2 regions of the Streptomyces sp. NPDC107581 genome follow, and region 2 is predicted to be linked to the other one. Evidence: predicted binding sites of a transcription regulator. Region 2 holds the regulator's gene; the other holds the start of a gene.
What was found. The regulator HspR, encoded in region 2, represses chaperone genes until heat shock. The targets are predictions, from matches to a motif close to TTGAGNNNNNNNNNCTCAA.
Positions count from the first base shown of each region.

Region 1: lon (endopeptidase La) is a predicted target of HspR. The motif match lies at 2,277-2,295, and genes of this name have one in related genera.

Region 1 covers NZ_JBVKBH010000008.1:376,997-381,411, forward strand. Annotated here, with positions in the region: gene ACZ7P3_RS23080 (response regulator transcription factor) at 1-156, opposite strand, end outside; gene ACZ7P3_RS23085 (spermine/spermidine synthase domain-containing protein) at 266-943, opposite strand; gene ACZ7P3_RS23090 (rhomboid-like protein) at 1,173-1,985, shown strand; gene lon (endopeptidase La) at 2,318-4,415, shown strand, end outside.
Region 2 covers NZ_JBVKBH010000001.1:324,565-328,979, reverse strand. Annotated here, with positions in the region: gene grpE (nucleotide exchange factor GrpE) at 1-267, shown strand, start outside; gene dnaJ (molecular chaperone DnaJ) at 304-1,476, shown strand; gene ACZ7P3_RS01520 (heat shock protein transcriptional repressor HspR) at 1,485-1,943, shown strand; gene ACZ7P3_RS01515 (sugar ABC transporter substrate-binding protein) at 2,476-3,582, shown strand; gene ACZ7P3_RS01510 (helix-turn-helix transcriptional regulator) at 4,266-4,415, shown strand, end outside.

The sequences.
Region 1 (4,415 bases), on a different contig from region 2:
ACCGTCGGTCGCCGTCTGTACGAGAAATCCCTCGGCGCGGAGCCGGGCCGCGATGGCATCGACGATCGTGGGGTCGTCCTCGACGACCAGCACCCGGCGCTGCGCGCCCGGGGTGGTCGTGGCCGCGCCGGTCTGGGAGGTGTGTGTCTGCTCCATCGCCCGCCCCTGTTGCTTTCCGGAACCAGTGGGGTGATCCCATGACTGCGATTGACGCTTGAATGATCCGCGTCAGGGCAGCACATTACGGGGACTCACCGTGCCGTCGCTATCCAGGGCGGACGGCGAGATGCACGGCGTCCGGAACGCCCCGGGCAACGGGCACCTCTTCGGTACGCACCTGCCGGAACCCGGCATTCCGCAAGGTTCCTTCAAATTCCGGAGAGGGTTCCGCCGACCATACCGCCAGCACCCCACCGGGCCTCAACACCCGTGCGCAGGACGCGAGTCCGGCCGCCGAATAGAGGCCGTCATTGTCCTCGGTGACGGTCCAGGCGGGCCCGTTGTCGATATCGAGACACAGGGCGTCGAACGTGTCCGATGTCTCATTGACGTACGTCACGAGATCCGCTGCGACGATTTCGGTCCGCGGATCGGCGAGCGCCTCGGCGGAAAGCTCCGCGAGCGGGCCCCGCCGGTGCCAGTCGATCACGGCGGACTCCCGCTCCACGACGGTGATCCGCCCCCACCCCGGGTCCGCCGCCGCGTGTGCGAGCGAGAACCCCACGCCCAGTCCGCCGATCAGCACATCCGGTGCCGGGCGCCCGTCCAGCGCGCCGCGCGCGGCGTCGACCAGCAGCCGCTCCGAGCGCCCGTCGGACGTGTCCATCAGAAAGCAGCCGTTGGCGATGATCTGGAGGAGGCCGCCGTGCCGGCGCAGCACCACCTCCCCGTACGGGCCTTCGCGACGATCCAGGACCACGGGCGAGTCGTACACGGCAGTCATGGGTCCATCTTGGTGGAACGGAGGACGGGATTCTCGGGAATTCGAGGGGAAGGGGAGGAGTGGGGAGGGGCCGGGCCTGCAGGCGGGCGTGCTGCGGCCGGGGGCCGGGCCGCGGCGGACGCAGCCGGCGCTTCTGAGGTTGCTGTGAATCCGCTCTCGCGTGGCGTCGGTCATAGACAGCGGCCTCGTGAACGCGAAGGGTGGGGCGCGACGGAAGGAGCGCCTCACCGTGGAACGGACCGTGACCGGCCCTGCGACGGCCGTGTCCCCGCCCCTGGGTACGCCCCTTCCCGCCGGTCCGCTGCCGGACGTCGCCGGGCTGCTCGACGGCGTACCGCGCCAACGCGAGCTGCCCGCACCGCCGGCACCGGCCACGGCGCCGGCCCCCGCCGCGGCCCGCCGCTCCCCTTCGTCCTGGCATCTGCGGCCCTGGCGCCTGCTGCCCAGCCCCACCGGCACGCCGTTCACCTTCGTCTACGCGGCGGTCCTCGCCGTCACCTCCCTCGTCGCCGCCCAAGCCGCGCCCGGCCTCGTGCACGCGCTGTACCAGGACTCCAGCACCGACGTCGCCCATCTGGTGCGCACGCCCGTGCTGGTGCTGCTGGCGAGTGCGCTGTGGATCGCGGGCGGGATCGTCTCGCCGTACGCGGTCGCCTTCGTGCTGGTGCTGACCGCGCTGGAGCGGCGGATAGGCGGGGTGCGGGCGGCCTGTGTGTTCCTGGCGGGCCATGTCCTGGCCACCCTTGCCACGGAGGTCCCGGTCGGTCTCGCGGTCCTCTTCGGCCACCTCCCGGACACCTCTTTGCACCGCCTCGACTACGGCATCAGCTTCGGCGTCGCGGCCAGCACCGGGGCGCTGGCCGGCCTGCTCACCCCCTGGGTCCGCTGGCCCCTGCTCGCCATGGTCGCGGGCATGCTCGTCAACGACCTGATCGCCTTCCAGGACCCGATGACCAACTGGGGTCATCTGATCGCCCTCGGCATCGGCATCACCGGCTGGCCCCTGGTGCGCAGCCGGCGCCTGCCGTCGTCCGCCCGCTGAGTCCCGCCGCGACGTCCCCGGGGGCGCCGGGAAGTGTGCGACCGGCGCGGAGCACGAGGAAGCGTGCGACCGGCCGCGGGGTTGTACGAGCGGTCGCACCGGAGCAGCACCCATCCACCCGCGCATCCGTACCCGCACCCACACCCCCTTGCCGCACCCCCTTGCCACCCTCCCTCGGGCGCCCCCGCACCCACTCGCACCCCCGGCGCCTCTGCCTGCGCAGACACACCGGTCACCGGCTGATCGCCCAGAGCGAACAGGAACCGGGGAACATTGGCGGAGCCCCGTGCATTGAGTCGGCATAACTCAAGTTGACTGCCTAAGGGGAGATCATGGCTGCTGAGTCCACGGCGTTCACGCTCGTGCTGCCCGTGCTGCCGCTCGACGACGAGGTCGTGCTGCCCGGGATGGTGGTTCCGCTGGACCTGAGCGACGCCGAGGTGCGAGCCGCGGTGGAGGCCGCACAGGCCGCCGCCCGGGCGGAGCCGGGCAAGCCGAGGGTCCTGCTGGTGCCGCGCATCGACGGCACCTACGCCAGGACCGGTGTGCTCGGCACCGTCGAGCAGGTCGGCCGGCTGGCCGACGGCGACCCGGGGGCCCTGATCCGCGGCCGCGGCCGGGTGCGCATCGGCGCCGGTACGACGGGCCCGGGTGCGGCGCTGTGGGTCGAGGGCGCCCGCGTCGAGGAGACGGTGCCGGAACCGCTGCCCGGCCAGGTCGGCGAACTCGTCAAGGAGTACAAGGCCCTCGCCACCGAGTGGCTGAAGAAGCGTGGCGCCTGGCAGGTCGTCGACCGTGTCCAGGCCATCGACGACGTCTCCGCGCTGGCCGACAACTCCGGCTACTCGCCCTTCCTCACCGTCGAGCAGAAGGTCGCGCTCCTGGAGACCGCCGACCCGGTGGAGCGCCTCAAGCTCGCCACCCAGCAGCTGCGCGACCACCTCGCCGAGCAGGACGTGGCCGAGACCATCGCCAAGGACGTCCAGGAGGGCGTCGACAAGCAGCAGCGCGAGTTCCTGCTGCGGCGCCAGCTGGAGGCCGTCCGCAAGGAGCTGCGCGAGCTGAACGGCGAGCAGGACGGCGAGGAGTCCGACGACTACCGCGCCCGCGTGGAGGCCGCCGACCTGCCGGAGAAGGTCCGCGAAGCCGCCCTCAAGGAGGTCGACAAGCTGGAGCGGGCCTCCGACCAGTCGCCCGAGGGCTCATGGATCAGGACCTGGCTGGACACGGTCCTGGAGATGCCGTGGAACGAGCGCACCGAGGACGCCTACGACATCCGGGGCGCCAAGGCGATCCTGGACGCCGAGCACGCGGGCCTGGAGGACGTCAAGGAACGCATCACCGAGTACCTGGCCGTGCGCAAGCGGCGCGGTGACCGGGGGCTGGGCGTCATCGGCGGACGGCGCGGCGGTGCCGTGCTGGCCCTCGTCGGGCCGCCCGGGGTCGGAAAGACCAGCCTGGGCGAGAGCGTCGCACACGCCATGGGGCGCAAGTTCGTCCGGGTCGCGCTCGGCGGTGTCCGGGACGAGGCCGAGATCCGCGGCCACCGGCGTACGTACGTCGGCGCGCTGCCCGGCCGGATCGTCCGCGCCGTCAAGGAGGCCGGGTCCATGAACCCGGTCGTGCTCCTCGACGAGATCGACAAGGTGGGGTCCGACTTCCGCGGCGACCCGGCCGCGGCGCTGCTGGAGGTCCTCGACCCGGCGCAGAACCACACCTTCCGGGACCACTACCTGGAGGTGGAACTCGACCTGTCCGACGTGGTCTTCCTCGCCACCGCCAACGTCCTGGAGGCCATCCCGGAGGCGCTGGCCGACCGTATGGAGATCGTCCGGCTGGACGGGTACACCGAGGACGAGAAGGTCGTCATCGCCCGTGACCACCTGCTCCCGCGCCAGCTGGAGCGGGCGGGCCTGGCCGAGGACGAGGTCACGATCGACGAGGGCGCGCTGCGCCGGCTCGCCGGCGAGTACACCCGCGAGGCGGGCGTGCGCACTCTGGAGCGGTCCATCGCACGGCTGCTCCGCAAGGTCGCGGCCCAGCACGAACTCGGCCGGCGGGAACTGCCGTTCACCGTCCGGGACGAGGACCTGCGCGCTCTGGTCGGGCGTCCGCACCATGTGCCCGAGTCCGCCCAGGACCCGGCCGAGCGCCGTACGGCCGTGCCGGGCGTGGCGACCGGCCTCGCGGTCACCGGAGCCGGCGGCGACGTGCTCTTCGTCGAGGCGTCCCTCGCCGACCCCGAGACGGGCGCGGCCGGCCTGACCCTGACCGGTCAGCTGGGCGACGTGATGAAGGAGTCGGCGCAGATCGCGCTGAGCTTCCTGCGCAGCCACGGCGCCGAACTGGAGCTGCCGGTGGCCGACCTGAAGGACCGGGGCGCGCACATCCACTTCCCGGCGGGCGCGGTCCCCAAGGACGGCCCGAGCG
Region 2 (4,415 bases):
CAGCAGTTCGGCAAGGAGGGCGAGCCCTTCGACCCGACGATCCACGAGGCCCTGATGCACAGCTACGCGCCGGACGTCACCGAGACGACGTGCGTGGCCATCCTGCAGCCCGGGTATCGCATCGGCGAGCGCACCATCCGCCCCGCGCGGGTGGCCGTCGCCGAACCGCAGCCCGGCGCGCAGACCGTCAAGGCCGAGGACGCCGAGGAGAGCCCGGCGACCGGCGCCGCCGACGACAAGGAGAACGGTGGCCCGGACGAGGGCTGACGTAATCACTGAAGACAGGAAGGAGGGACGTCGGGGATGAGCACCAAGGACTTCATCGAGAAGGACTTCTACAAGGTCCTCGGCGTCCCCAAGGACGCCACCGAGGCCGAGATCAAGAAGGCGTACCGGAAGCTCGCCCGCGAGTTCCACCCGGACGCCAACAAGGGCAACGCCAAGGCGGAGGAGCGCTTCAAGGAGATCTCCGAGGCGAACGACGTCCTCGGCGACCCGAAGAAGCGCAAGGAGTACGACGAGGCACGCGCCCTGTTCGGCAACGGCGGCTTCCGCCCCGGGCCGGGCGCCGGCGGCTCCTACAACTTCGACCTGGGCGACCTCTTCGGAGGAGGGGGCAACGCCCAGAGCGGAGGCTTCGGCGGCGGAATCGGTGACGTCTTCGGGGGCCTGTTCAACCGCGGCGGTGCCGGCTCGGGCACCCGTACCCAGCCCCGGCGCGGCCAGGACATCGAGTCCGAGGTCACGCTGAGTTTCACGGAGGCCATCGAGGGCGCCACGGTGCCCCTGCGGATGTCCTCCCAGGCGCCCTGCAAGGCCTGTTCGGGCACCGGCGACAAGAACGGCACACCGCGGGTGTGCCCGACCTGTGTCGGCACCGGACAGGTGGCGCGGGGTTCGGGCGGCGGATTCTCGCTCACCGACCCCTGCCCCGACTGCAAGGGCCGCGGTCTGATCGCCGAGCACCCCTGCATGGAGTGCAAGGGCAGCGGACGCGCCAAGTCCTCGCGCACGATGCAGGTCCGGATCCCGGCCGGGGTCACGGACGGCCAGCGCATCCGGCTGCGCGGCAAGGGCGCGCCCGGCGAGCGGGGCGGTCCGGCGGGCGACCTGTATGTGATGGTCCACGTCGGCGAGCACCCGGTGTTCGGGCGCAAGGGCGACAACCTCACCGTCACCGTGCCGGTGACGTTCGCCGAGGCGACCCTCGGCGGTGAGGTACGGGTCCCGACCCTCGGCGGCCCGGCCGTCACCCTGAAGCTCCCGCCCGGCACGCCCAACGGGCGTACCATGCGCGCCCGGGGCAAGGGTGCGGTCCGCAAGGACGGCACCCGCGGCGATCTGCTGGTCACCGTCGAGGTGAGTGTCCCGAGGGACGTGTCGGGGAAGGCTCGTGACGCGCTGGAGGCGTATCGCGAGGCGACCGCGGGCGAGGACCCGCGGGCGGAGCTGTTCGAGGCCGCGAAGGGAGATTGACAGCCGCCATGGACACTTCAGGCCGTCGACGGAACCCGTATGAACTGACCGAGGAGACTCCGGTCTACGTCATTTCGGTGGCGGCCCAGCTCTCCGGACTGCACCCGCAGACGCTGCGCCAGTACGACCGGCTCGGTCTGGTCTCCCCGGACCGTACGGCCGGACGAGGCCGCCGCTACTCGGCCCGCGACATCGAACTGCTCCGCCAGGTGCAGCAGCTGTCGCAGGACGAGGGCATCAACCTGGCCGGCATCAAGCGGATCATCGAACTGGAGAACCAGGTCATCGCGCTCCAGTCCCGCGTCGCGGAGCTGGAGGCGGCCCTGGACGGCGCGGCGGCCGCGATGCAGCAGCGTGAGGCCGCCGTCCACGCCTCCTACCGCCGCGACCTGGTCCCGTACCAGGAGGTACAGCAGACCAGCGCGCTGGTGGTGTGGCGCCCCAAGCGGCAGCAGCCGTCGGACTGACGGCACCTCAGCAGCACCGGGCCCGCGGACGTCCACCGTCCGCGGGCCCTTGCCGTGGCGTCGCGTGGCCTGCCGGGGCCCTTGCCGTGCCGTCGCGTGGCCTGCCGCGGCCGTGGCGTCGGGGACCGCGTCCTCGCGCCACTCGGGTGCCGGTCGGCACGTGGTCCGCCGGTTCCGTTCCGGCGGTGCGGCGCAGTACGACCCGGGACCGACGCGCCCGCCACGACGATCTCGCCCTTTCCCGCGCCGGACGCTTCAGCAGGAGGACCGCACGGGGTGGATGGCCGGGTCTGTTCGATCACCTGATCGAGTGGACTCCTTTGCCATCTCATGGACTCTCCTTGAATGGAGGGTCCGTAAAGAGTGTTTGGAGGCGATTCCGCTGCTCCTTCACAGGTGCAGCGGAGCGTGCTGTTGCGCACTCGTTAAGTAGTTCCGCTTGACGCCGGGTAGCGGCTGCAAGTTGTCTTTTCAGACACCTGGGTCGTAAAGCAGCACCCACGTCCGGAACGCACCTGAAGTGAGTCCTCGAATGCGTCGTATCGCCATAACCGTGGCTGCATCCACCATGACCCTCTCGCTCGCCGGCTGCGGCGTGCTGAACGCCACGGGGGACAGCGCGAGCGCGAGCCCGACCAAGGGCGACGACGTCACGATCGGGCTGCTGCTGCCGGAGAAGGCGAACTCCCGCTACGACAAGTTCGACTACCCCATCATCAAGAGCAAGGTCGCCGAGCTGACCCACCAGAAGGGCAAGGTCTCGTACGCGAACGCGAACGCGGACGCCACCCGGCAGGCCGGCCAGCTGCAGCAGATGATCGACGACAAGGTCGACGTCATCCTGCTCGACGCGGTCGACTCGCACGCCATCGCCGGCGAGGTCAAGAAGGCCAAGGACGCGGGCATTCCGGTCATCGCCTACGACCGGCTCGCCGAGGGCCCGATCGACGCCTACATCTCCTTCGACAACGAGCTGGTCGGCGAGGTGCAGGCCCGCTCGCTGCTGGCGGCCCTGGGGTCGAACGTCGACACCTCCGACAAGGTCGTCATGGTGAACGGCTCGCCCACCGACCCGAACGCCAAGCAGTTCAAGCAGGGCGCGCTCTCCGAGCTGAACGGCAAGGTGGACATCGCGGAGAGCTTCGACACCAAGGAGTGGAAGCCGGAGAACGCCGAGGCCGAAATGACCGAGGCGATCAACAAGATCGGCAAGAACAACATCGCCGCGGTCTACGCCGCCAACGACGGCATGGCCGGCGGTGTCATCAAGGCCTTCGAGGCGGCCGGTGTCACCAAGCTGCCCCCGATCACCGGCCAGGACGCCGAACTGGACGCGGTCCAGCGGGTCATCGCCGGCGAGCAGTACATGAGCGTCTACAAGTCCTACCCGGACGAGGCCGAGGCCGCCGCCCAGATGGCCGTCACCAAGGTGCAGGGCAAGGACATCCAGTTCGACGCCCTCACCCAGGACAAGGTGGACAGCCCCACCGGCAAGGACATCCCGGCCAAGCTGGTCCAGGTGACCGAGCTGACCAAGGACAGGGTCAAGGACACCGTCGTTGCGGACGGGATCTACACGGTCGGCGACATCTGCACCGTCAAGTACAAGACGGCCTGCGCGGCCGTCGGCCTGAAGTAGCGGCAGGCGCGGCGCGAGGCCCCGGACGGCGGCCTGCGGCACGGCGGCCTGCGGCACGGCGGCCTACGGCCCGCGCACGGCGGCCTACGGCCTGCGGCACGGCGGCCTGCGGCCCGCGCACGGCGGCCTACGGCCTGCGGCACGGCGGCCTGCGGCTCGCGGCGCGGCGAGCCCCCGGAGGCGAGCGCCATCGGCGTCCGGTGCCCGTGGCGGTGGGTCCCCGGACCGGCGACTACGGCGCGGTCGATCGCGGCGCGGGCCCCGTCGTCACCCGCGCGTGCGGGACCGCTGACGCGGAGCGGCCGGCGGACCACCGGAGAACAACACGGGACGCGGCAACCATCGGCGGGTTTACGACGGTTGCCGCGTCACGTGCTGAGCGGCCCTCTCACATCGCGCCACCCCCGTGAGCGCGATACGACGGCCCCGGCCGAACGGGGGGGTGTCCGGCCAGGGCCGCCCCGGGTGCTGGTGCACCCGGGGGAAGCGGGAACAACGATGCCTCCGTGACGATCGCGCCACCACCATCATCTTGTTGCAATGCGACGGGCGGAGGCCGGATGAAAACCGGTCATAACGCCGGTTTGCGGTGCCCGTGGCCGCGCGAGCCGTGTTGCGGACCCGGTCCCGGCCGCGCATAGTTGCGCTGCGGAAGTGGCAGCAAGCCGGGGGTGGAATGGGCGATGGCCGGGCGCGGGACGGAGGAGCATCCACACGGTGCCGACCGACTGTGCGGGGCCGGGGATCGCGTGTATTCCCGGGCCGTGCGTCGGGGACGGGTGCCCCGCACGGACGCGGAGCCGGTGCCCTGCCTACTGGAACTGGCCCTGCTG